Regions from separate parts of the Agrobacterium sp. NPDC090273 genome, predicted to be linked through region 1. Evidence: riboswitches for the same ligand, from Rfam matches in the RefSeq annotation. Region 1 holds a riboswitch; the other holds the start of a gene.
The links. Region 1 has a riboswitch for S-adenosylmethionine ahead of ACIQT8_RS14690 (O-succinylhomoserine sulfhydrylase). Riboswitches for the same ligand answer to the same signal wherever they lie in the genome.

Region 1 (12,182 bases):
GGCATCAATGTTATGGAATATGCTGAGACGGCGCGTCTGCGCGGCGAAGGCCTGTTCTGGCTGGTGTTCAAGGAAATACTCCCCAACGCCCTTCCGCCGCTGATTGCGGAATTCGGCCTGCGCTTCTGCTTCACCTTCCTGTTCGTGGCCGGCCTGTCGTTCCTGGGCCTTGGCATTCAGCCCCCGTTCGCCGACTGGGGCGGCATGGTGAAGGATAACCAGCAAGCCATTCTGTACGGCCTCTATGCTCCGCTTTACCCGGCCGCCGCCATCGCCATTCTCACCATCGGCGTCAATCTTGTCGTGGACTGGCTGCTTGCTGGCCGCAGTGCAATTCAGGGAGCCGACCGATGAGCGAAAACAAGGTTCTGCAAATTCGCGGCCTGAAAGTTGCCGCTCCCAATGGCGCCATCCTGGTTGACGGTGTCGATCTCGACCTCAAACGCGGCGAGGTCAAAGGTCTGATCGGCGAATCCGGCGCCGGAAAATCCACAATCGGCCTTGCTGCAATGGGATATGGCCGCAATGGCTGCCGCATCGTCGGGGGCGAAATCATCGTCAACGGCGTATCCCTGATGACGGTCGACCGTGCCGGTCGCGAAGCTGTACGTGGCGCACGTATTGCCTATGTGGCACAAAGTGCTGCCGCTGCCTTCAACCCGGCCATGAAGATCGGCGAACAGATCATGGAAGGGCCGCTCTATCACGGCATCATGAACAGGCAGGAAGCTCAGGCCTGGATGCTGGAACTGTTGCAGGCGTTGCAGCTTCCCGACTACCAGAACTTTGGCAGCCGTTATCCGCATCAGGTGTCGGGTGGTCAGTTGCAGCGTGCGATGGTGGCGATGGCGATGTCTTGCCGGCCTGACATTCTCGTGCTGGACGAGCCGACCACGGCGCTTGATGTCACAACGCAGATCGAGGTGCTTGCGCTGCTGCGCAGCCTCATCCAGCGTTATGACACAGCCGCGCTTTACATCACACATGACCTTGCCGTCGTCGCGCAGATTGCCGACAGCATCATGGTTTTGCGTCATGGAAAACAGGTAGAGGCCGGCTCTGCGGAGCAGGTTCTGGAGCAGCCGCAGGAAGACTATACACGCCGTCTCGTGTCCGAACGCGAAGCCAGCATGTCGGGTGAAGGCGTTCATCACAAGGGTGGAGAAGTTCTGCTGGAAGCCCGCGACGTCACAGCTTACTACGGCCGCAAGAAGGTGCTGGACAACATTCAGTGCGAAATTCGCAAGGGCGAGACACTGGCTGTTGTGGGGGAATCCGGTTCCGGAAAATCCACGCTGGCCCGCGTCATTGCCGGCCTGCCGCCACATTCGTCCGGCGTCATCTCACTCACCGGGCACCGGCTTGCCGATAGTTACACCAAGCGCTCCCGCGAGGAGTTACGGCGCATCCAGCTTGTCTATCAGCTTCCCGATGTGGCACTCAATCCACGTCATACCGTGGGCGAAATCATCAGCCGTCCGATGTCGTTTTATTTCGGAATGAACGACGACGAACGCACGTCCGAAGTCAATCGATTGCTGGACCTCATCGGCCTGCCACGGGACTTTGCAGAGCGCCTGCCGAAAGCGCTCTCCGGCGGACAGAAGCAACGCGTCTGTATTGCCCGCGCACTTGCCGCCCGGCCCGACCTGATCATATGCGATGAGGTGACATCCGCGCTTGATCCTCTGGTAGCGGAGGAAATTCTCAAGCTTTTGCGCTCTTTGCAGGATGAACTCGGTGTTTCCTACCTGTTCATCACCCACGATCTCGGCGTGGTGCGCAGGCTTGCTGACAGGACAATGGTGATGCAGCACGGCCGTATTGTCGAAACCGGTACGACCGAGCAGGTTTTTGCGCCGCCTTACCAACCCTATACCGAACAGCTCATCACGTCGGTTCCGGAACTGCGCCGCGACTGGCTGGATGGCGTGCTGGCAAAACGCGGTGTTTCCGCCTGATCTCTATGGTGGCTCATCGCTGCATGTGAGCCACCTCCTCCTTGTTGTTAATGCCCCGTGCGGTGATACCCGCACCGAATGACCTGACTGGAAGCTCCCAAATGACCGTGCATGTTGAAGAACACATCTGGATTACCATGAGCGATGGCGTGCGCCTTGGTGCGCGCCTGTGGCTGCCAGAAGACGCCGAGCAATCGCCTGTGCCTGCCGTTCTAGAATATATCCCTTACCGCAAGCGTGACGGAACGCGCGGACGTGACGAGCCGATGCATGGTTATTTTGCCAGCCAGGGCTACGCCGCCATTCGTGTGGACATGCGCGGCACAGGTGAATCCGATGGCCACATGGCCGATGAATATCTGAAGCAGGAGCAGGACGATGCTCTGGAAGTCATCGACTGGATTTCCCGCCAACCCTGGTGCAGTGGCAATGTCGGCATGATGGGAAAGAGCTGGGGCGGTTTCAACAGCCTGCAGATTGCCGCCCGACGTCCACCGGCCCTGAAGGCCATCATTACCGCCTACTCGACCGACAACCGCTATACCGACGACATCCACTACATGGGTGGCTTGTTGCTGAACGACAATCTGTGGTGGGGAACCATCATGCTTGCCTATCAGAGCCGCCCGCTCGACCCGAAGATCGTTGGCGACGAATGGCGTGACCGCTGGATCGAGAGGCTGGAAAAACTGCCTTTCTTCCCTGCGCTGTGGCTCGAACATCAGCGTTACGACGAATACTGGAAACACGGCTCGGTCTGCGAGGACTGGAGCGCGATCCAGTGCCCGGTCCTTGCCATTGGCGCCTGGGCAGACAGCTACACCAACCCCGTCTCCAGGCTTCTCGAAAATCTTCAGGTTCCACGACGCGGCATCATCGGCCCATGGGGCCACATCTATCCGCAGGATGGTGTTCCCGGTCCGGCGATCGGTTTCCTGCAGGAAGCGACACGCTGGTGGGATCATTGGCTGAAGGGCAAGGACACCGGCGTCATGGACGAGCCGATGATGCGCGCATTTGTCAGTGATACGATCGAGCCCACGGGGACACGAACGACGACACAAGGCCGTTGGGTGGGCGAAGCAGCATGGCCCTCACCGCAAATCTCCACTAGGTCTCTGCATCTTGGTGCCGGCAAGGAACTTGGCAACGCCGCAGGCAAACCTGCGGTTCTCAACATCCGTTCGCCCCAAAGCCACGGCAAGGCCGGCGGCGAATGGATGGCAACCGGCTGCCCGGGTGAACATCCAACCGATCAGCGGCTGGACAATGGTGGTGCACTGGTTTTCGAAACAACGTGCCTCGAAGACGACCTCGACATTCTCGGTGCACCGATTGCACGGCTGCGCATTTCCGCCGATAGCCCCGTCGCGCAGATTTCCCTGCGCCTGAATGATGTCTTGCCGGATGGACGTGTCACGCGCGTCAGCTATCAGGTTTTCAACCTGACACACCGCGACAGCCACGAAAATCCGGAAGCGCTCGAGCCCGGCAGATTTTATGATGTCGCGATCAAGCTCAATGACTGCGGATATCGCTTTGCGAAGGGTCACAAGTTGCAGCTTGCCATCGCAACTGCTTACTGGCCGATGGTCTGGACATCGCCTTTCGACGCCACACTGAGCGTTTCCGTTGCGGAAAGCGCGCTCGACCTGCCGGTGCGGGCTGCAGGAGACGGTATTCCCGTCCGGTTTGAGGCGCCCACCCATGGTCCCTCAACGCCCATCACGCAGGTTGATCCCGGCTCGGTCCGCCGTTGGACCGAACAGGATCACGAGACGGGCATCAACACCTATGTCACGGAAGGCGTGGGGGGACTGTTCGGCGAGGGCGTGCTGCGGTTCGACGAAATCGATACAGAACTCAGCCACAGCCTGCGCCGGGAACTGACCATCCGCGACAACGACCCACTCTCCGCAAAATACGTTCTGACCCAGACCTATGAAATGGGCCGCGATGGATGGCGCATCAAGATCGAGAGCCGGACCGAAATGCGTTCGGACAAAGACAATTTCTACCTGACGGGAGAACTGTCGGCATTCGAAAATGGCGTTGCCGTTAAATCGAAAGCGTGGGACCAGCGCTTCGCTCGCGACCTGATCTGACGGCTAGGGCGCTCCGAAGCCCGAACGCGAGGTTCGGGATGGCATCTGGTTGCCATGCCGGGTGACAGCGGACAAACAAAAGCGCTGAGAAGTCAGCGCTTTTGTTTTTTGATTTCAATGAAAAGATGCTGGAGCGGGTGAAGGGAATCGAACCCTCGTATTCAGCTTGGGAAGCTGCTGCTCTACCATTGAGCTACACCCGCCTGCTGCACAACAATTCCGACAGTTCGTAAAAACTGTCAAGCGGTACAGGATCTATTTAGGCGGCCCGGAAATGCTTGGAGAGCTTCAGGCCCTGTGCCTGATAGTTCGAGCCGAGGCCGGAACCGTAGAGGCCTTCCGGCTTCTCCAGCATATGTTCATAGACAAGGCGTCCAACAATCTGGCCATGTTCAAGAATGAACGGGACTTCATGGCTGCGCACTTCCAGAACGGCGCGGCTACCCGTGCCGCCCGCCTGTGCATGGCCAAAGCCCGGATCGAAGAAGCCGGCATAGTGAACGCGGAATTCGCCGACCAAGGGATCGAACGGTGTCATTTCAGCCGCGAAAAGCGGCGGCACATGCACGGCTTCGCGTGATACGAGAATGTAGAATTCATCGGGGTCAAGGATCAGTTCGGCACGGCCGCGTGCATAAAGCGGTTCCCAGAAATCCAGAACGTCGTGCTGGGCTTTCTTGTCGACATCGATAACCGCGGTATGGTGTTTGCCGCGATAACCGATCAGGCCATCATCACCGAAACCTTTGAGGTCGATGGAAAGCGCGATACCGCCACCCGTAACATTCGGCGTTTCACTGGCAACCAGCGTTTCTGCGGCATGCAGGCCGAGCAATTCGCTTTCGTTGAGCAGGGACTGCCCCATGCGGAAGCGGATCTGCGACAGGCGCGAACCGCGGCGCACGACGATCGGGAATGTGCGCGGGCTGATTTCGAGGTATAGAGGGCCACTGTAGCCAGCCGGAATCTTGTCGAATTCCTGCGCATTGTCGGTGATGACGCGCGTGAAGATATCGAGACGGCCTGTCGAACTTTTCGGATTGGCCGATGCCGACATGTCGGCAGGCAAAGCGAGGCTCTCCATCAGCGGAACGATATAGACGCAGCCGGTTTCCAGCACCGCCCCCTCACTGAGGTCGACTTCGTGCAGTCTCAGGCGATTAAGCTTGTCGAGCACAGGTGTGCCAGGGCCAGGCATGAAGCTGGCGCGAACACGATAAGCCTTCGAGCCCAACCTGAGATCGAGACTGGCAGGCTGCACCTGATCGGCTTCCAGAGGCGCTTCGCTTTTCAGCTTACCGCTGGCAAACAATGCCTTGATTGCGCCATCTGCCAGTATGCCTGTCGTTCTCGTCATTTTCATCATCCCTTTTGTGGCGACAAAACCAAAAGGAAAGCATTGACGCAAGCCAGTAACGGCAGTAAGGCAAGCTTATCCCGTGGTGATTTGGCCGGTCGGCTTGCAGCCACGTTAAACAAGTGGCTAAAAAGACCGGGTGCTTGTAACCGGTCTGCTTTTGCGGCCGGTTTTTTTGTTTTGAAGGTGATCACATGAGCAATAAATGGCGCCCGGCAACCCAACTGGTTCACGGCGGTACGCTACGCTCCCCGTACGGCGAGACGTCTGAGGCGATCTATCTGACACAGGGTTTTGTCTATGAAAACTCCGAGGCTGCGGAAGCACGCTTCAAGGGTGAGACAGACGGCTTCATCTACGCACGTTACGCAAGCCCGACCAACGACATGTTCGAAAAACGCATGTGCCTGCTGGAAGGTGCTGAAGACGCCCGCGCGCTTGCCTCCGGCATGGCTGCCGTCACCGCAGCAATCATGTGCCAGCTTCGCGCCGGCGATCATATCGTTGCAGCTCGCGCACTGTTTGGTTCGTGCCGCTGGGTGGTGGAAACACTTGCCCCGAAATACGGCATCGAGTGCACGCTGATCGACGGTCGTGATCTGGCCAACTGGGAACAGGCGATCCAGCCGAACACCAAGCTGTTCTTCCTTGAAAGCCCGACCAACCCGACACTTGAGGTGGTCGACATCGCCGGTGTTGCCAAGCTTGCCAACCAGATTGGTGCAAAGGTTGTCGTCGACAATGTGTTCGCCACGCCGCTTTTCCAGAAGCCGCTGGAACTCGGCGCGCATATCGTTGTCTACTCTGCGACGAAGCACATTGACGGCCAGGGCCGCTGCCTCGGCGGCGTCATCCTTTCCGACAAGAAGTGGATCGAAGAGGAACTGCAGGATTACTTCCGCCATACGGGCCCGGCGATGTCGCCGTTCAACGCCTGGACGCTGCTGAAAGGTATCGAAACCTTGCCGCTGCGCGTACGCCAACAGACGGCGAACGCAGGCAAGATCGCCGATTTCCTGGCTGGCAACAGCAAGGTTGCGAAGGTCATTTATCCAGGCCGCGCCGATCACCCGCAGGCTGACATCATTGCAAAGCAGATGACCGGTGGCTCGACGCTGGTGGCGTTTGAACTCAAGGGCGGCAAGGATGCGGCCTTCGCACTCCAGAACGCCCTGGAGGTCGTCAAGATTTCCAACAATCTCGGCGATGCAAAGAGCCTGATCACGCATCCGGGCACAACAACGCACAAGAACCTGACCGACGAGGCGCGCGCTGAACTCGGCATTTCCGGCGGCACGCTGCGTCTTTCGTGCGGCATCGAGGACACCGACGATCTGCTGGAAGACTTCGCGAAAGCTCTAGAAGCGGTCTCCGCTTAAGCTCCTGCCCTGGCCCGGCGGCAACGTCAGGCTAGGGTCTACATAATGGGTTTCAGATTTTAACTGCCTGGTTCGGGCAACCGAAATTTACCTTTATCGTTATCCCTAGTGGACGAAACCCGAGCGGCTGGAGCCCCAAGACCTCCGCAAGTCGTTCATTTTCTTGACGATAAGCAGCTCCTATAGTGTAGGATGCAGGCACAAGGCATAATATCGAGGTGGCGCGTATGTACCGTGCTCTGACAAGGGACATCGAGGTGACGGTTGATCCGTATTATCTCGAAGAACAATCCGATCCGGATGACGACCGCTATGTTTGGGGTTACAAAGTCGTGATCTCCAACAACTCAGACCTGTCAGTGACGCTCGTGAACCGATACTGGCACATTACCGATCAGAATGGACAGGTGGATGAGGTCTACGGACCTGGCGTCGTTGGTGAAAAGCCGCATCTGAAACCGGGCGACACCTACGAATATTCATCCGGTTGTCCGCTCGACACACCATCGGGACTGATGTTTGGACATTATGAAATGGAAGCAGACAGCGGCGAAGTGTTCACTGTGACGATACCTGCGTTTTCGCTGGATTCGCCAGGACTTCTGCGTGTTCTGAACTAAGGTTTGAAAAAGGCCGCACCAGAGGACCGGTGCGGCCTTGCTGTTTTTATCAGGCGTTCTCGAGTTCGCTGACGTCGTACCGATAGGTGGTGGAGCAGAACTCGCAGGTCACGGCAATCGCACCGTCTTCCTGGCTTACCTCAATCTCCTCGGCCGTAAAGCCGCTCAACACGCCCTTGATCTTTTCGCGAGAACAATTGCAGCGATCGACGACCGATTGCGGTTCGTAGATGCGCACGCCGCGCTCATGGAAAAGACGGTACAATAGTCGCTCAACCGGCACCTGCGGGTCGGTGAGCTCGTCGGTGTCCACCGTATCCAGCAAGGTCACCGCTTCCGTCCATGCATCGTCTTCGACATGACCATGACCGTTCTCGTCGCCATCACCGCCATGAAGATCACGCGAGCGGAGCCGTTCCGGGGCCTGCGGCAGGAACTGGGCAATCACGCCCCCTGCCCGCCATCCGTGGCGTGGCTTGCCGTTGGCATCACGGTCAAAGAACTCCGCCACACCGAGCCGCACCCGTGTGGGAAGCTGTTCCGACTGACGGAAATAGACACCGGCAATCTCTTCAAGCGAAGAACCGTCGAGCGGCACGATGCCCTGATAAGGCTGCATGCCCGCACCCTGATCGATGGTGAAGGCCAGAATGCCCGTTCCCAGCAACTGCTCCGGCGAGGTTGCGCCAGCAGCCGTAGCTTCGGCCAGCCGCTCATCATCAAACCGCGCATAGGCGCGCATGCTCTCAGGCGCAGAGAAATCCGCGACAAGCAGATCGACGGGGCCATCACCCTTCGTCTGAACCGTCAGCTTGCCGGAAAACTTCAGCGAGGTGCCGATCAAGGCCGTCAGGACCGTCGCCTCTGCCAACAAGCGGGCAACCGGCTCGGGGTAATTATGGCGCTCAAGAATAGCATTCAGCAGCGGCCCCACCTGAACGGCGCGACCGCGCACGTCCAGACCTTCGACCTGAAACGGCACGACCTTATCGTCGCCGGCAAAATCGAGATCATCCAGTTCAACTGTTGCGTCTGCCATATCCATACTCCTTGGCGCAGCCAAATGCGCCGCAACCGGACAATGCCCGGCGTTCCGACTTTCGTTTTTTTGCTTGTCGCACACGTTGCCGGAGAGAGAAACCACTGCCAGACAAAATCGTGCAAAACGTGACGATGGCCCGCCAGGTAATATCCGGCGAGCCCTTTGAAGTGCCTCAGATGGTTATAGGCGCAGCAAAGTTCAAGAACCTGCTGCGATACCGCATGCAAGCGGTGCGGAGAACGTCAGATGACGCCCATGCACCATGCAATGACGGACTTCTGCGCATGCAGGCGGTTTTCGGCTTCATCGAAAACGACCGATTGCGATCCGTCGATGACTGCGTCGGTCACTTCCTCACCACGGTGAGCCGGCAGGCAATGCATGAAGACTGCATCCTTGTCGGCCTTTGCCATCAGGGCTTCATTGACCTGATAGGGCTGGAAGATGTTGTGGCCGCGCGCCTTGTGTTCCTGGTTCATCGAGACCCAGGTATCGGTGACCACGCAATCCGCACCGGCAACAGCCTTGTCAGCATCGTGGCAGAGCATGATGTCACCACCATTGTTGCGGGCCCAGTTCAGGAACTTGTCGTGTGGCTCCGAGCCCATCGGCACGGCCATGTTCATCCGGTAGCCAAAGCGTGCGGAGCCTTCCACGAAGGAATGCAGCACATTGTTGCCGTCGCCTGTCCAGGCAATCGTCTTGCCCTTCACCGGACCACGGTGTTCTTCGAACGTCAGGATATCCGCCATGATCTGGCAGGGATGGGTGTCATCTGTGAGGCCGTTGATGACAGGAACGGTTGCGTGTTCAGCAAGTTCGAGCAGGCGGGTGTGATCCGTGGTGCGGATCATGATCGCGTCCACATAACGCGACAACACCTTGGCAGTGTCGCCGATGGTCTCGGCGCGGCCAAGCTGCATCTCTGTGCCGGAGAGGAAAAGCGTTTCGCCGCCGAGCTGGCGCATGCCTACGTCAAAGGAAACACGGGTTCGGGTAGAGGGCTTTTCGAAAATCATCGCCAGCATTTTGCCGGCAAGCGGCTTTTCTGCCGTACCGTTTTTCGTGGCGATCTTGCGCACCCGCGCATCGTCGAGAATTGTCCGCAAATCCTCTGAGCCGACGGCAGAGAGGTCGAGAAAATGTTTTGGTGAAGCCATGCTACCCTGTCCCAATGCTTGCGGACCTGTCAAAGCAGGTCCGCCTTAACCCTTGTCACGCGATCTTCGCCTGCTTTGCCGCTGTCAGAGAGGCGGCAGCCGTTTCGATACGCGAAAGACCCTCTCGCGCTTCTTCCGCCGTGGTAACAAGCGGCGGCAGAAGGCGCACCACGTTGTCGCCCGCAGGCACGCCGAGCAGATGCTCTGCTCGCATCGCCTGCAGCAATTCGCCTGATGGTACGCGCGCCTTGATGCCGAGAAGCAAACCTTCGCCACGGATTTCCTCGATCACGTCGGGGAAGCGATCCTTGAGCGAAGCAAGCCCCTGACGGAACACCAGCGCGACATCACGCACTCGTTCAAGGAAGCCGTCCGCAAGAACAACGTCCAGTACGGCATTGCCGACGGCCATGGCGAGCGGATTGCCGCCATAGGTCGTGCCGTGCACGCCTGCGGTCATGCCGGAAGCCGCATCAGCCGTCGCAAGGCAAGCGCCGAGCGGGAAGCCGCCCCCAATACCCTTTGCAACAGCCATGATGTCAGGCGCAACGCCAGTCCACTCGTACGCAAACAGTTTGCCGGTACGTCCAACACCCGTCTGAACCTCATCAAAGATCAGCAGCATGCCGTGTTCGTTGCAGAGATCACGAAGCGTCTGCAGGAATTCCTTGCTGGGCGCGCGAATGCCGCCCTCACCCTGGATCGGTTCGATCAGCAGGGCTGCCGTCTCATTGGTGATAACGGCTTTCAAGGCCTCGAGATCACCGAACGGTACCTGATCGAAACCTTCAACCTTGGGGCCGAAACCTTCGAGATATTTCTGCTGCCCGCCTGCAGCGATTGTTGCCAGCGTCCGGCCGTGGAACGCACCTTCAAAGGTGACGATGCGGAACTTTTCCGGGTGGCCCTTGGAGTAGTGATAACGGCGTGCAGTCTTGATGGCACATTCCAGCGCCTCAGCACCGGAGTTGGTGAAGAACACCTTGTCAGCAAATGTTGCTTCGGTCAGGCGCTTTGCGAGCTTTTCCTGTCCGGGCACTTCATAAAGGTTGGAAACGTGCCAGACCTTTTCAGCCTGCGTCTTGATAGCCTCGACGAGATGCGGATGCGCATGCCCCAAGGAATTGACAGCAACACCGGCCGCAAAATCGAGATATCGCTCGCCGCTTTCCGTGAACAGCCAGACGCCCTCACCGCGTTCGAAACGCAGCGGCGCTCTTGAAAACGTATCAAACAATGGCGCGTTGGCTTCGGCCATGGCTGCATCACTCCTTGCGCAAATGCGCTTTCATATCGTTGTCAATAGGTGGACAAGGTTATCCCTTGCCTGAAAATCAAAAATGCCGCCTTGCGGCGGCTGGGGCACTATTGTCACTTCAACTGCCGATGTCAACAAAAGTCCTCATTTTCCGGCGTTCCCAAGTCATAGTGGGAACACGTGACCGAACCACAAGGTGTTGCCTTTCGGACTCTCCTGAACAGCAAGTTGGGGAAAACCGGAAAATCGATTCCAGATGATTCCCGCGACTCTTGCCACGGAGTCAGCCTCACACTAGGTTAATCGTCAATTACTAGACTGCATTGCGGCGGAACTAGTCACCAAAAATCCGGCGGAATTGACACTCGGAGTGCGCTCGCGAGATGGAGAAGGATTCTGCCGAAATAGACGCGACGAGCGGAGAAGCGGCATGAACTGGACGGATGAACGAGTCGAAAAACTCAAGAAACTTTGGTCCGAGGGCCTCAGTGCCAGCCAGATAGCGGCACAGTTGGGTGGTGTAAGCCGTAACGCCGTTATCGGCAAGGTTCACCGTCTCAATCTTCCGGGCCGCGCCAAGGCTGGCGGAACCGTGACATCGGCGCGCTCTGCACCGAAGCGTACGGCACCAGCGGCACCTCGTACGGCAACCTACACCGCCCGCGTCAACACCACGCCGGTTCGGACCGTGGCACGCGCCAGCGTTGCGACAGCCCTTCACGAAGAGATGGATATCGAGACCGCTCAGGTGCTCGAATACGTTCCTTCGCGCGATATCGTTACGCCGGCCTCGCGCCGCCTGACGCTGACGGAATTGACCGAGCGCACCTGCAAGTGGCCGGTTGGCGACCCGCTGAAGGACGACTTCCATTTCTGTGGCTGCGAAGCCCTGGAATCTTCGCCCTACTGCAAGTTCCATGCGAAGCTCGCCTACCAGCCTGTCAGCGAACGCCGCAAGGCATAAGCGGAACAACACGGAATAAAAAAACGGGCCTTACGGCCCGTTTTTCGTTTAGGGTATGTGATGTTGGATTATGCCGCTTCCATGGAATAACCGGCGCCACGGACCGTGCGGATGACATCCTGCATGTTCGAAAAATTGAGCGCCTTGCGCAGACGGCCAACGTGGACGTCAACGGTCCGTTCGTCCACATAGATATCGTGACCCCAGACGCCATCCAGCAACTGCGAACGGGAGAAAACACGACCCGGCGATGTCATCAGGAATTCCAGAAGACGGAACTCGGTCGGTCCCAGGCGCACTTCACGCGTCTTACGATGCACGCGGTGCGTTTCCCGA
Region 2 (12,182 bases), on a different contig from region 1:
TTCCGCTTTCCGTTTTTCCTCGGCAGCACCTTTTCGCTGCGCCATCATATCGGAATAGCCACCGGCATATTCGATCCAGCGGCCATCCGGCGCATCGGGATTTGCCGGTGCGATGGTGGAGGTGACGGTACGATCGAGAAAATCACGATCGTGGCTGACAAGAATGACCGTCCCGGAGAACCCGGCGACGATTTCCTGAAGAAGATCGAGCGTTTCGATATCGAGGTCGTTGGTCGGCTCGTCGAGGATCAACAGGTTGGTCGGACGCGCGAGAATGCGCGCCAGAATGAGGCGGGCGCGTTCACCACCCGAGAGGTTACGGATCGGCGTACGGGCCTGTTCCGGCTGAAACAGGAAATCCTTCATATAGCCCGTCACATGCTTCAGCTCACCGTTGACGATCAGGTTGTCACCGCGGCCGTCCGTAAGATAATAGGCGAGAGTGTCTTCCGGGTTCAAATCCTCGCGCTTCTGATCGAGCGTCGCAATCTCCAGATTGGTGCCGAGCTTGACCGTTCCGCCATCAGGCGCAAGCTGCCCCGTCAACATCTTGAGGAGCGTCGTCTTGCCTGCGCCGTTCGGCCCGACCAGGCCGATACAGTCACCACGATGCACACGCAGTGAAAAGGGTGCGACGATGGTGCGTTCGCCATAGGACTTGGTGATGGCGTCCGCTTCGATCACCAGCTTGCCGGATTCACGCCCTTCGGTCACCGTTGCCTGGACTGAGCCCTGCGGCCCTTTGTGCCCGCGATAGGACGCGCGCATGGCCTGCAATTCACCGACGCGACGCATGTTGCGCTTGCGCCGTGCTGTCACGCCATACCGCATCCAGTGCTCTTCGCGCTCGATGGCCTTGCCGAGCTTGTGCTGCTCGAGTTCTTCTTCTTCCAGAACCTTGTCGCGCCATTCCTCGAAATGCGCAAAACCGCGATTGAGGCGCCGAGACTGGCCGCGATCCAGCCAGACAGTGGCATTGGACACCTTTTCGAGAAAACGGCGGTCGTGCGAAATCAGTACCAGTGCACTTCGCGTCTGCTGCAGCTCGTCTTCCAGCCATTCAATCGTCGGCAGGTCCAGATGGTTGGTCGGCTCGTCCAGCATCAAAATATCCGGCTGAGGCGCCATGACACGCGCGAGCGCCGCACGACGCGCTTCACCGCCGGAAAGGTTTTGTGGATGCTCCTGTCCCGTCAGGCCGAGATGTTCGAGAATGTAGGTGACGCGATAAGGGTCGTCGCCCGGCCCGAGCCCCGACTCGGCATAAGCCTGAACCGTATCATAGCCGTCGAAATCAGGTGCCTGTTCCAGATAACGGATGGTGGCGGAGGGATGACGGAAAACCTCACCTGATTGCGCTTCGACCAGGCCGGCGGCAATTTTCATCAACGTCGATTTGCCCGAACCGTTGCGCCCGACAAGGCAGATACGATCACCCGGCTCCACCTGCAGGTTTGCACCGTCAAGCAACGGCGTCACGCCAAAGGTGAGTTTGATATCGTCGAGTTTAAGAATTGGGGGTGCCAAGGTGTCAGGCTCCGGTCAGATCATAGGGTCGGGCAAGCACGATAGCTTTTCCGCTTTTCAGCGAAAAATGCGCCGTACCGCCATTTGCGACGTTGGAAATAGTGCGGGATGAACCGAAAGCAAGCGCGAACTCCGTTAGCGGATAGCGCACATTGGCAATGTTCAGCCCCTCAAGTATGGAAATACCGGCAACGGAAAACAAGGAACCGGCTGGCAGATCGAGATCAAGCGCGCCAGGAAGCAACGGATAAGCTTCCTCGTCACCGGATGTCAAAACGACATCGAAACCACGCTCGGCAAGTGCGACGGCATACAGGAAATGCTGAAGCGCATGATCACTCCTTGCCCCTCCGAAAGCGCCGACCAGCACAAGCGAACGAGCCCCACGGGCAATCGCCTCTGAAACGGCAATCTCGCCGTCGGTAACAGCTTTTGCCGCTGGATATGGTTGCCGTTCAATGCCCGGCCATTCGTCGAGAAGACCCGGCTCAGCGGAATCGAAATCCCCGACCCAAAGTTCCGGCGACAGCTCAAGCGTTTTGGCATGGCGCATGCCACTGTCTGCAGCGATGACACGCGTCCCCGACACCACCGTTTTCAGGCGATCCGTGACGGTGACATTTCCGCCAAGCAGAATGGTGAAGCGTTCTGTTTCCATGCCTTGCCTTATCGCAGGTAGGAGCGAAATGGAAAGGCTGAAACCCGCAGAAAACCGCCGATATTGATTTTCCGCCTCGACAGGATTATGTAATCCGCCAGTGGTGATTTGCCGACCGGCTTGCAGCCACTTTAAAGAAGTCGCTAAAGGGTCGAGGAAAAAGGCAATTTCCTGGAGCCGGTTGCGATTTCGCTACCGGTTTTTTTGTTTTCACGGCCTTTGGCGGCCTGAAAGTGAGAGTTTCAACATGCCGATCAAAATTCCAGATACCCTGCCCGCTTTCGAAACCCTCGTGCATGAGGGCGTACGGGTCATGACCGAAACGGCGGCTATCCGGCAGGATATTCGCCCGCTCCAGATCGGACTTTTGAATCTCATGCCGAACAAGATCAAAACCGAACTACAGATGGCTCGCCTCGTTGGCGCCTCACCGTTGCAGGTTGAGTTGTCGCTGGTGCGCATTGGCGGTCATCGCGCGAAAAATACGCCGGAAGAGCATCTGCTTTCCTTCTATGAGACGTGGGAAGAGGTTCGCCACCGCAAGTTCGATGGCTTCATCATCACGGGCGCTCCCGTCGAGACGCTCGCCTATGAAGACGTCACCTATTGGAACGAGATGCAGAAGATTTTCGAATGGACGCAAACCAACGTCCATTCGACACTCAATGTCTGCTGGGGCGCGATGGCAGCCATCTATCACTTCCATGGCGTGCCGAAGCATGAGTTGAAGGAAAAGGCTTTCGGCGTTTATCGTCACCGCAATCTCAGCCCGTCTTCCATTTATCTGAACGGGTTTTCCGACGACTTCCAGGTTCCGGTGTCACGCTGGACGGAGGTGCGTCGCGCCGATATCGAAAAGCGCGCCGATCTGGAAATCCTGATGGAATCGGAAGAAATGGGCGTGTGCCTGGTGCATGAAAAGCAGGGCAACCGGCTCTACATGTTCAACCACGTCGAATATGATTCGACCTCGCTTTCGGACGAATATTTCCGCGATGTGAACGCCGGGGTTCCCATAAAGCTGCCGCATGACTACTTCCCCCACAACGATCCGGAACTGACCCCGCTCAATCGTTGGCGAAGCCACGCGCATCTGTTTTTTGGAAACTGGATCAACGAGATATACCAGACGACCCCCTACGATCTCGACGCTATCGGAGAGCTTGCCGCATAAAACGCGATTGCACATCGTCGCAAAATAACGCAACGTCCGCCGGTCATTACAAGCGGGGAGAGCAGGAATGGGCGATGTGCCGGCACGGGAAAATTTCGGTTTCACAGCAACCGGAGAAAAGGTCGAGCGTGTCACCATATCCAAGGGCGGACTGACCGCGAAGGTCATCACGTGGGGCGCAGTCATTCAGGATCTGCGCCTCGACGGCCACCAGCCGCCACTCGTTCTCGGCTTCGACAAGTTCGAGGACTACAAGTACTCCTCTTATTTCGGCGCGACGCCCGGCCGCAATGCCAACCGTATCGGTGGCGGCAAGTTCTCGATCGACGGCCACGAGTACCAACTCGAGTTGAATGAAAAAGGCGTTACCCATCTTCACGGTGGCAGCGACGGCTTGGGCAAACGCAACTGGATGTTGATGGAGCACGGCGAAAGCCATGTTGTTCTGGAAATCATCGATCCGGACGGCCGCGCCGGTTATCCCGGTAACTGCACTGTCACGGCGACCTACACGATCCTCGACGGCGGCGTGCTTTCTGTCGTTTACGAAACAACCACCGACAAGGCGACCATCGCCAACATCTGCCAGCACTCCTATTTCAATCTGGACGGTGCTGACACGGCACTTGGCCACGAGATCGAAATTGCCGCGAACTATTATCTGCCGACCAACGAACAGCAGATTCCGACAGGTGAAATCCGCCCCGTCGATGACACGGTTTTCGACCTTCGCCACCCGACACCGATGCGACGCAAGGACAATGGCGAGCAGGTTCTGTACGACCACAATTTCTGCCTTTCGCCCGAGCGCCGGGCCAAGCGCAAAGTAGCGCGCGTCTACGCACCGGCATCCGACATCGCGCTTGAAGTACACACGACTGAGCCCGGTGTGCAATTCTATTCCGCCTTCAAACTCGACGTTCCGGTTCCGGGCCTCGACGGCCGGACCTATGGCCCCTTTGCCGGTTTCTGCCTTGAAACGCAGAACTGGCCGGACGCCCCCAACCACGCCGATTTTCCGCATGCCATCCTGCGCCCAGGCGAGACCTTGCGTCAGGAAACGGATTACATTTTCAAGAAGGGCTGACTGGCTTAGTCCAGCACACAGCCGACATAGGCGCCGGATGCGCGGGCGCGTCGTTCGATAACGCCCGCGAGCCGTTGCAGGCCACGCCCTGGCTTGCTGGCGACACGGTCGATCGGATTGGGCAATGAGACCGCGAGAAGCGCCGCCTGCCTCTGGGTCAGCTTCGAGGCCGGCACCTTGAAATGATGCTGGGCGGCCGCTTCGATGCCGTAGATACCTGGGCCCCATTCGGCAACATTGAGATAAATCTCCATCATCCGTTTTTTGGACCAGACGAAATCGGCGACCACGGCAAGCGGCAGTTCCAGCCCCTTGCGCAGGAAAGATCGTCCATTCCAGAGAAATAGGTTCTTTGCCGTTTGCATCGGAATGGTGCTGGCACCACGCGTTGAAGCCCCCTCCAGCGCATCCGTCACCACAGATTGCATCTGGTTCCAGTCAACGCCGCCATGGAAACAGAATTGCCCGTCCTCGGACATCATCACCGACTGAACAAGACGTGGAGAAATGTCCTCAATTGGCACCCAGCGCCTGTCGTAACCCTGCAAAGTCACAAGATCGGCAAGCATCAACGTTGAAACGGGCCGCATGAAAGGAAGCGCATAGACGGGAATCAGCAGGTAAGGCAGGATCAGCAATGCCAGCAAAAACATGACGAAACGCTTTGCCAACGTGCGAAAATCCACCTTCGGACTGCTCCGGTCTTCCGCCAGCACGGCGTAGTCTGCGTCGCTTTCAGGCGTGCTGCTCAATGTTTCCCCCACCCAGGCTTATAAAAACCTTTCATATTCCATTGCCATGTTCAAGGCGAGTCCGCTCAAATGGGTTCCCGCAAGGAATCACGAAAAGGTTTGCTTGCCGACGTACGGCATGCCAAAGAGCGCCACATGGACGCTGCAATGACGACTTTTGAAACGAAGCTGCGCGACAGCGCGGCAAAGACCGAAGCCCTGCTCGGACGCCTGCTCTCAAGCGACGTGGGCCCGGACGAAATCGCTCGCCCTCAAAACCTTCTCGACGCCATGCGCCATGGCGTGCTGAATGGCGGCAAACGGTTGCGGCCTTTTCTCGTCATAGAAAGTGCGGCGCTACTGGGCGGCAACGACGAGGCAGCCCACCATGTCGGCGCAGCACTCGAATGCCTTCATTGCTATTCTCTGGTTCATGACGATCTGCCGGCCATGGACGATGACGATCTGCGTCGCGGTCAACCGACAGTTCATCGCAAATTTGATGAAGCCACCGCCATTCTCGCCGGCGACAGCCTTTTGACACTGGCGTTTGACATCATCGCCTCGGACAACAATCCGCTGCAGGCAGATCGCAAGGCTGCACTTGTGCTTTCACTGGCGCGCGCTGCCGGAATAGGTGGCATGGCAGGCGGGCAAGCGCTGGATCTTGCCGCTGAAAAGGAAGCACCTGATGAGGCGGGCATTGTCACGCTTCAAGCGATGAAAACCGGTGCGCTTATCCGCTTTGCGTGTGAGGCTGGCGCCATTATCGCCGGGAGCAACGCGTCTGAGCGGCAAAGAATGCGTCTTTTCGGTGAGAAGATTGGTCTTGCCTTTCAGCTTGCTGACGACCTCCTGGATCTGACGGCCGATGCTGCGACCATGGGCAAGGCGACCGGTAAAGATGCAGCACGTGGCAAGGGCACGCTGGTTGCCCTGCGCGGCGAAAACTGGGCACGTCAAAAGCTGAGTGAGCAGGTAAACGAGGCGGCAGAGCTTCTCTCGCCGTATGGCGCCAAGGCCGATATCCTCGTTGCGGCAGCGCGGTTCATCGCCGAACGCAAGAGCTGAGCCGGAAACTCCGGCCCAGCGTTTTCATCGATTTCTCAGCCCTTGAGCGGCGAAATCAGAACTTCAACGCGGCGGTTCTGCGCGCGGCCATCCGGTGTCGCATTGGATGCGATCGGCTGCGACGGACCGAAGCCGAGCGTCGAGATACGGCGCTGGTCGACACCACGCGCACCCAGATAATTCGCGACAGACGCCGCACGGCGTTCAGAAAGCGCCTGGTTATGCTGCAGGCTGCCGGTGGAATCTGTGTGACCGTTGATGTCGATGAGGGTGCGGTTGAATTTGTTCAACACGATACCAACCGAATCGAGCGTCGCGTAGAATGGCGGAATGACCTGGTCCTGGTCGGTTGCGAAGGTGATGTTCGACGGCATGTTCAGAACGATGTTGTCGCCGCGACGGGTGACAGACACGCCGGTACCCTGCAACTGCGCACGCAGTTCCGATTCCTGCGTATCCATGTAGTTGCCGATCGCACCGCCAGCCAGCGCGCCGATACCGGCGCCGATGAGTGCGGCGTTGCGACGACCGACCGGCGAGCCACCAACGGCAAGACCGCCGAGCGCACCGACGACGGCACCGATACCCGCACCGCCGGCCGTGTTGGACATCTTCTGCTCGCCCGTATAGGGGTCAGTGGTCGTGCAGGCGGAGAGATAGGTCCCGCAAAGGGCAACAATCGCGATTTTTTTTATCATGTGTTTTGATGCTCCGAGAGGTTCAGGAGGTATGACAGAGGGATTCCGGCCTTTTCACGGTACTCTTTACTCCGCCGCGTCTTTCCGGCCAAAACGCTTTTCGATGTAGTCGATCACAAGCGCTTCAAAATCGGCGGCAATGTTAGGGCCGCGCAGGGTGAGCGCTTTCTGTCCATCGATGAAGACCGGAGCCGACGGCGTTTCACCGGTTCCGGGCAACGAAATGCCGATGTCGGCATGTTTGCTCTCACCCGGGCCGTTAACGATGCAGCCCATGACCGCAACGTTGAGCGCTTCAACACCGGGGTATTTTTCACGCCAGACCGGCATGTTCTTGCGGATATCGTTCTGGATATTCTGCGCCAGTTCCTGAAACACCGTGGACGTGGTGCGGCCGCAACCGGGACATGCCGCAACAACAGGAATAAACTGACGGAAGCCCATGACCTGCAACAGTTCCTGAGCAACCTGAACTTCGCGGGTGCGGTCACCATTGGGTTCCGGTGTCAGCGACACGCGGATCGTATCGCCGATACCGTGCTGGAGCACGTAACCCATAGCGGCGGACGAGGCGACGATACCCTTGGAGCCCATACCTGCTTCGGTCAGGCCAAGATGCAGTGCGTGATCGGAGCGTTCCGACAACATCGAATAAACCGCGATGAGGTCCTGTACCTGGCTGACCTTGGCCGAAAGAATGATACGATTGCGCGGCAGCCCGATGTCTTCAGCCAACTCGGCGGAAATCAACGCAGACTGAACAATCGCCTCGCGAGTCACCTGGCGAGCGGAGAGCGGAAACCCCTCTTCCTTGTTCTTGTCCATCAGGGCAGTCAGCAGCTCCTGATCAAGCGAACCCCAGTTCACGCCGATACGTACGGGTTTATCGTAACGGATCGCCATCTCGACGATCTCGCCGAACTGCTTGTCTTTCTTGTCCTTGAAGCCGACATTGCCGGGGTTGATGCGGTACTTCGCCAACGCCTCCGCACAGGCAGGATGGTCGGCCAGAAGTTTGTGACCGATATAATGGAAGTCGCCGACAAGCGGTACGTCCATGCCAAGACGCAACAGGCGGTCGCGGATTTTCGGCACTGCTGCAGCACTTTCGTCGCGGTCGACGGTGATGCGGACGATTTCCGAACCGGCCCGGAACAACGCCGCCACCTGCTGCACGGTAGCGTCAATGTCCGCCGTATCGGTGTTGGTCATCGATTGGACGACGACAGGCGCGCCGCCGCCGACGATAACACCACCCACATCGACAGCAACAGATGCGCGGCGGGGCTTCGGGTCGAAATCGGCGTGTGACGTCATTTTGGTCTCTGAGCTTGCGGCAAAATATGGCTATTGAGGTGAAACAAGGGGGAGGCCTTGTCAACACCCAACGCACGTGAGCTTCTACTTTACCGCAATCGTGGCAAAATTCGAGACGACTATTCCCGTCCAGCGCCGTCGGCATGCCGTGCAAGCTTCGAAAGCAGCAAGACGACAACATGCAGCAGCGGTAGACCTAAGAAGACAACAGCAAGACCGGTGTGCTCGGCAATGAACCCGATGGCCGAGGGCGCTACGAGAATCCCCGAATACCCCATGGTCGTGACGACAGACAATCCGATCCCAGGCGCCAGGCCAGGCATGTTACCGGCGGCAGAAAAGGCAATCGGCACCATGTTGGAAATGCCGATCCCGGCCACGGCAAAACCGATGATTGCCAGGGTCGAATTTTCTGCAAGGCCGGCGGTCAACAAACCGATGATCGAAATCGTCGAGCAGAAACGCAAGGTGTTGACGGCGCCGAAGCGGTCCCTGACCAGATCGCCGGCAAAGCGCATGACAGCCATGGTCAATGAAAACGCAGCGAAGGCAAAACCGGACTGCGAAACGGACGCACCCAACTCGTTGCGCAGATAAAGGGCGCCCCAGTCAAGGATTGCGCCTTCCGGCACCATCGAAAACAAAGCCATCAGACCGATGATCCAGGGCAACGGCGTCAGCGGCAAGCCGCCCTTCGGCCGCTCTTCTTCCGGGTGTGGACGATCAGCGAGAGTGCGAGGCCAGGCAATGACGAGGAGGACCAGTGCGACCAGCGTCAGCGCAACCGCATGGCCGTGCACGCCGATGGCCGTGATCAGAAAGCCGCCGAAGCCCGCGCCGATCAGACCGCCGAGACTCCAGAATGCGTGACAGGAGGACATGATGGCCCTGCGCATGTCCCGTTCCACGGCAACCGCATTGGCATTCATGGCAACGTCCATTGCCCCCGTCAGACCGCCGAACAGGAAAACGGCAATGACACCGGCCCAGATCGTGTTGGCCCAGGTGATGAACAGCAGCGTCGGAAGAAAAAGCACCGCCGAAACGAGAGACACGGTGCGCGATCCGAAACGCGCGATCTGTGAACCGGCAATCGGCATGAACAGCAGTGAACCGACCCCAAACACCAGAATGACCAGACCCAGCGCACTTTCGCTCAGCGAGAGGCGGGTTGAAAATTCGGGGATTTTCGGTGCCCATGACCCCATCATGAAGCCGTTCATCAGGAACAACAGCGAAACGCCGAGCCGGTGTCGCGTGAAGTACGAAGAGCGCGCCGGTGTGGGTGCGAAACTCGCAGGACCGTTCATCTAAAAATCCTTCAAACGTGAGCGCGGGCGGGTTAAGCCGCGTGGGTATCGGCAAAACGGATATTCACGCCGTGCGCCGCAAGCGCATCGGCAGTCGTCTGCTCAATGTCGCGCTCCAGCGCGAGACAAAGAGAAGGCGTCAGATCATGCACATGAAAAGCTGCCTTGTGGCCAAGCTTTTCCGTCGTGATAGCAGCAACAACCTGCTCACTGGCACTGCAGGCGAGCCGCTTGAACACGGCATCCTCAAAGACATCGGCGGATAATCCCGAACTGAGCGTCATGCCGCAAACACCGAGGACACAGAGATCAGGCCGCATCAATTCGAGCTGTCGCAACGCCATGGCGTCAATGGCGGCGCCGACCAGCGGATCGACCTTGCCACCGATCAATACCAGTTCAATGCCGGCTCGCCCCGTCAGTTCTGCAGCAATGGCTGGGGTGTTCGTGACAACAGTCAGCTTCAAATCAGCGGGGATTGCCCGTGCAATGGCAAGATTGGTCGAACCGGCATCGATAAAGACAACCATCCCTGGTTCAAGAAGCGGCACGACCGCGGCGGCAAGACGCTCTTTGCGATCAGCATCTTCTGCCATGCGTGTTTTCAGCGGCACCGTCGTGCTTTCGGCAAGCAAGGCGCCGCCGTAAACGCGCTGGCATTCACCTCTGCCCGCCATATCACGTAAATCACGCCGGATCGTATCTTCGGACACACAGAAACTCTCCGCGAGATTCTGCGCCAACACACGACCGTTTTGCCGTAATTGAGAGAGAATGAGCGCCTGTCGCTCACTGACAAAATGTTCGTTCATTTCACTTCACGGATAAACATGTAAAAACGTGCACAAACATGCATATTTGAGTTTTCTCAGAAGCGCAACAGCAAAACGCCCGCCAAAGGGCGGGCGCAATGCGTCGTCAGATGCAATGTCGCGATGACGGCATTAGCTTGCGTAGGTCACAAGCAGATCCTTTGCGTCGATCTGATCACCCTGGCGGACGAGGACTTCAGAAATAGTGCCCTCACGCTCGGCGTGCAGCGCCGTCTCCATCTTCATGGCTTCGATGGAAAGCAGCACGTCTCCAGGCTTTACGGCCTGCCCCGGATTGACGAAAACGCGGCTGATGACACCCGGCATCGGTGCGCCGATCTGGGCAGCGTTGCCGGGCTCAGCCTTACGGCGTACGGCCGAACCTGTCGCTCCATGCGCCCGGTCTGGCACCTTGATGCGACGCGGCTGACCATTGATCTCGAAGAACACCGTCACCATGCCCTTGTCATCAGTGCCGGATGACGCCTGGTTGACGATCACCAGCGTCTTGCCGCGCTCGATATCGGCAAACAACTCTTCACCGTCTTCCATGCCGTAGAAGTAGGCATGAGTCGGCAGCACAGAGACCGGGCCATAGGTTTCTGCCGTCAGGGCAAAATCGGTGAACACCTTCGGATACATCAGGTAAGAGGCAAACTCGAAGTCGTTGACCGAACGCTCGAGCTTTGTCTCGATCGTCTTGCGTTCGGCATCCAGATCGGCGTCGGCAAGAAGCGAACCGGGACGCACAGTATAGGGTGCATCTCCCTTCAACGCCTTCTTCTGCAGCGCTTCCGGCCAGCCGCCCGGCGATTGGCCAAGATCACCCTTGAGCATGGACACCACGGATTCGGGGAAGGAGACTTCCTTGTCCGGATTTTCGACGTCGGAAACCGTCAGATCCTGGCTGACCATCATCAGCGCCATGTCGCCGACAACCTTGGAGGATGGCGTGACCTTGACGATATCGCCGAACATCTGGTTGGCATCGGCATAGGCCTGCGCCACCTCGTGCCAGCGGCTTTCGAGGCCAAGCGAACGCGCCTGCTCCTTGAGGTTGGTGAACTGACCACCCGGCATTTCATGCAGATAAACTTCGGATGCCGGTCCCTTGAGGTCGCTTTCAAACGCCGCGTACTGGTTGCGGACCGCCTCCCAATAGAAAGAAATACGACGAATCCATTCTGCATCGAGACCCGTATCGCGCTCGGTGCCGGCAAGTGCCTCGACGATGGAGCCAAGGCACGGCTGCGACGTGTTGCCGGAGAACGCATCCATGGCGGCGTCGACAGCGTCCACGCCCGCGTCCACAGCCGCAAGAACGGTCGCGGCGGAAATGCCGGACGTGTCGTGCGTGTGGAAGTGGATCGGCAGGCTGGTCGCCTCACGCAAGGCCTTGAACAGAACCTTGGCAGCCGCAGGCTTCAGAAGACCCGCCATGTCCTTGACGGCGATGATATGCGCACCGGCCTTTTCCAGTTCGGCCGCAAGCCCCGTATAATATTTGAGGTCGTATTTTGGACGCCCGGAATTGAGGAGGTCGCCCGTGTAGCAGATCGCCGCTTCGCAGAGCTTGTTCTCTTCGGCAATCGCATCCATCGAGACGCGCATGTTCTCGACCCAGTTCAGGCAGTCGAACACGCGGAAGAGATCGATGCCACCCTTGGCCGCCTGACGAACGAAGTACTTCACCACGTTGTCGGGGTAGTTCTTGTAACCCACGCCATTGGCGCCGCGCAGAAGCATCTGCAGCAGAAGGTTTGGTGCACCCTCACGGATGAGGGCCAGACGCTCCCA

Region 2: linked by a shared signal. The riboswitch ahead of metA (homoserine O-succinyltransferase) and the one ahead of ACIQT8_RS14690 (O-succinylhomoserine sulfhydrylase) in region 1 are both predicted to bind S-adenosylmethionine.

What each region holds. Positions count from the first base shown of each region.
Region 1 covers NZ_JBIVYN010000005.1:71,371-83,552, forward strand. Annotated here, with positions in the region: gene ACIQT8_RS14665 (ABC transporter permease) at 1-354, shown strand, start outside; gene ACIQT8_RS14670 (ABC transporter ATP-binding protein) at 351-1,961, shown strand; gene ACIQT8_RS14675 (CocE/NonD family hydrolase) at 2,063-4,066, shown strand; tRNA gene ACIQT8_RS14680 (tRNA-Gly) at 4,196-4,269, opposite strand; gene ACIQT8_RS14685 (2'-deoxycytidine 5'-triphosphate deaminase) at 4,326-5,423, opposite strand; SAM riboswitch at 5,496-5,574, shown strand; gene ACIQT8_RS14690 (O-succinylhomoserine sulfhydrylase) at 5,618-6,802, shown strand; gene apaG (Co2+/Mg2+ efflux protein ApaG) at 7,030-7,422, shown strand; gene ACIQT8_RS14700 (Hsp33 family molecular chaperone) at 7,472-8,461, opposite strand; gene argF (ornithine carbamoyltransferase) at 8,707-9,624, opposite strand; gene ACIQT8_RS14710 (aspartate aminotransferase family protein) at 9,680-10,882, opposite strand; gene ACIQT8_RS14715 (GcrA family cell cycle regulator) at 11,313-11,846, shown strand; gene phoB (phosphate regulon transcriptional regulator PhoB) at 11,915-12,182, opposite strand, start outside.
Region 2 covers NZ_JBIVYN010000007.1:180,667-192,848, forward strand. Annotated here, with positions in the region: gene ACIQT8_RS19225 (ABC-F family ATP-binding cassette domain-containing protein) at 1-1,527, opposite strand, end outside; gene ACIQT8_RS19230 (thiamine diphosphokinase) at 1,532-2,185, opposite strand; SAM riboswitch at 2,276-2,352, shown strand; gene metA (homoserine O-succinyltransferase) at 2,433-3,359, shown strand; gene ACIQT8_RS19240 (aldose epimerase family protein) at 3,427-4,446, shown strand; gene mtgA (monofunctional biosynthetic peptidoglycan transglycosylase) at 4,452-5,162, opposite strand; gene ACIQT8_RS19250 (polyprenyl synthetase family protein) at 5,334-6,248, shown strand; gene ACIQT8_RS19255 (OmpA family protein) at 6,284-6,946, opposite strand; gene ispG (flavodoxin-dependent (E)-4-hydroxy-3-methylbut-2-enyl-diphosphate synthase) at 7,013-8,263, opposite strand; gene ACIQT8_RS19265 (MFS transporter) at 8,383-9,573, opposite strand; gene ACIQT8_RS19270 (DeoR/GlpR family DNA-binding transcription regulator) at 9,606-10,385, opposite strand; gene pyc (pyruvate carboxylase) at 10,518-12,182, opposite strand, start outside.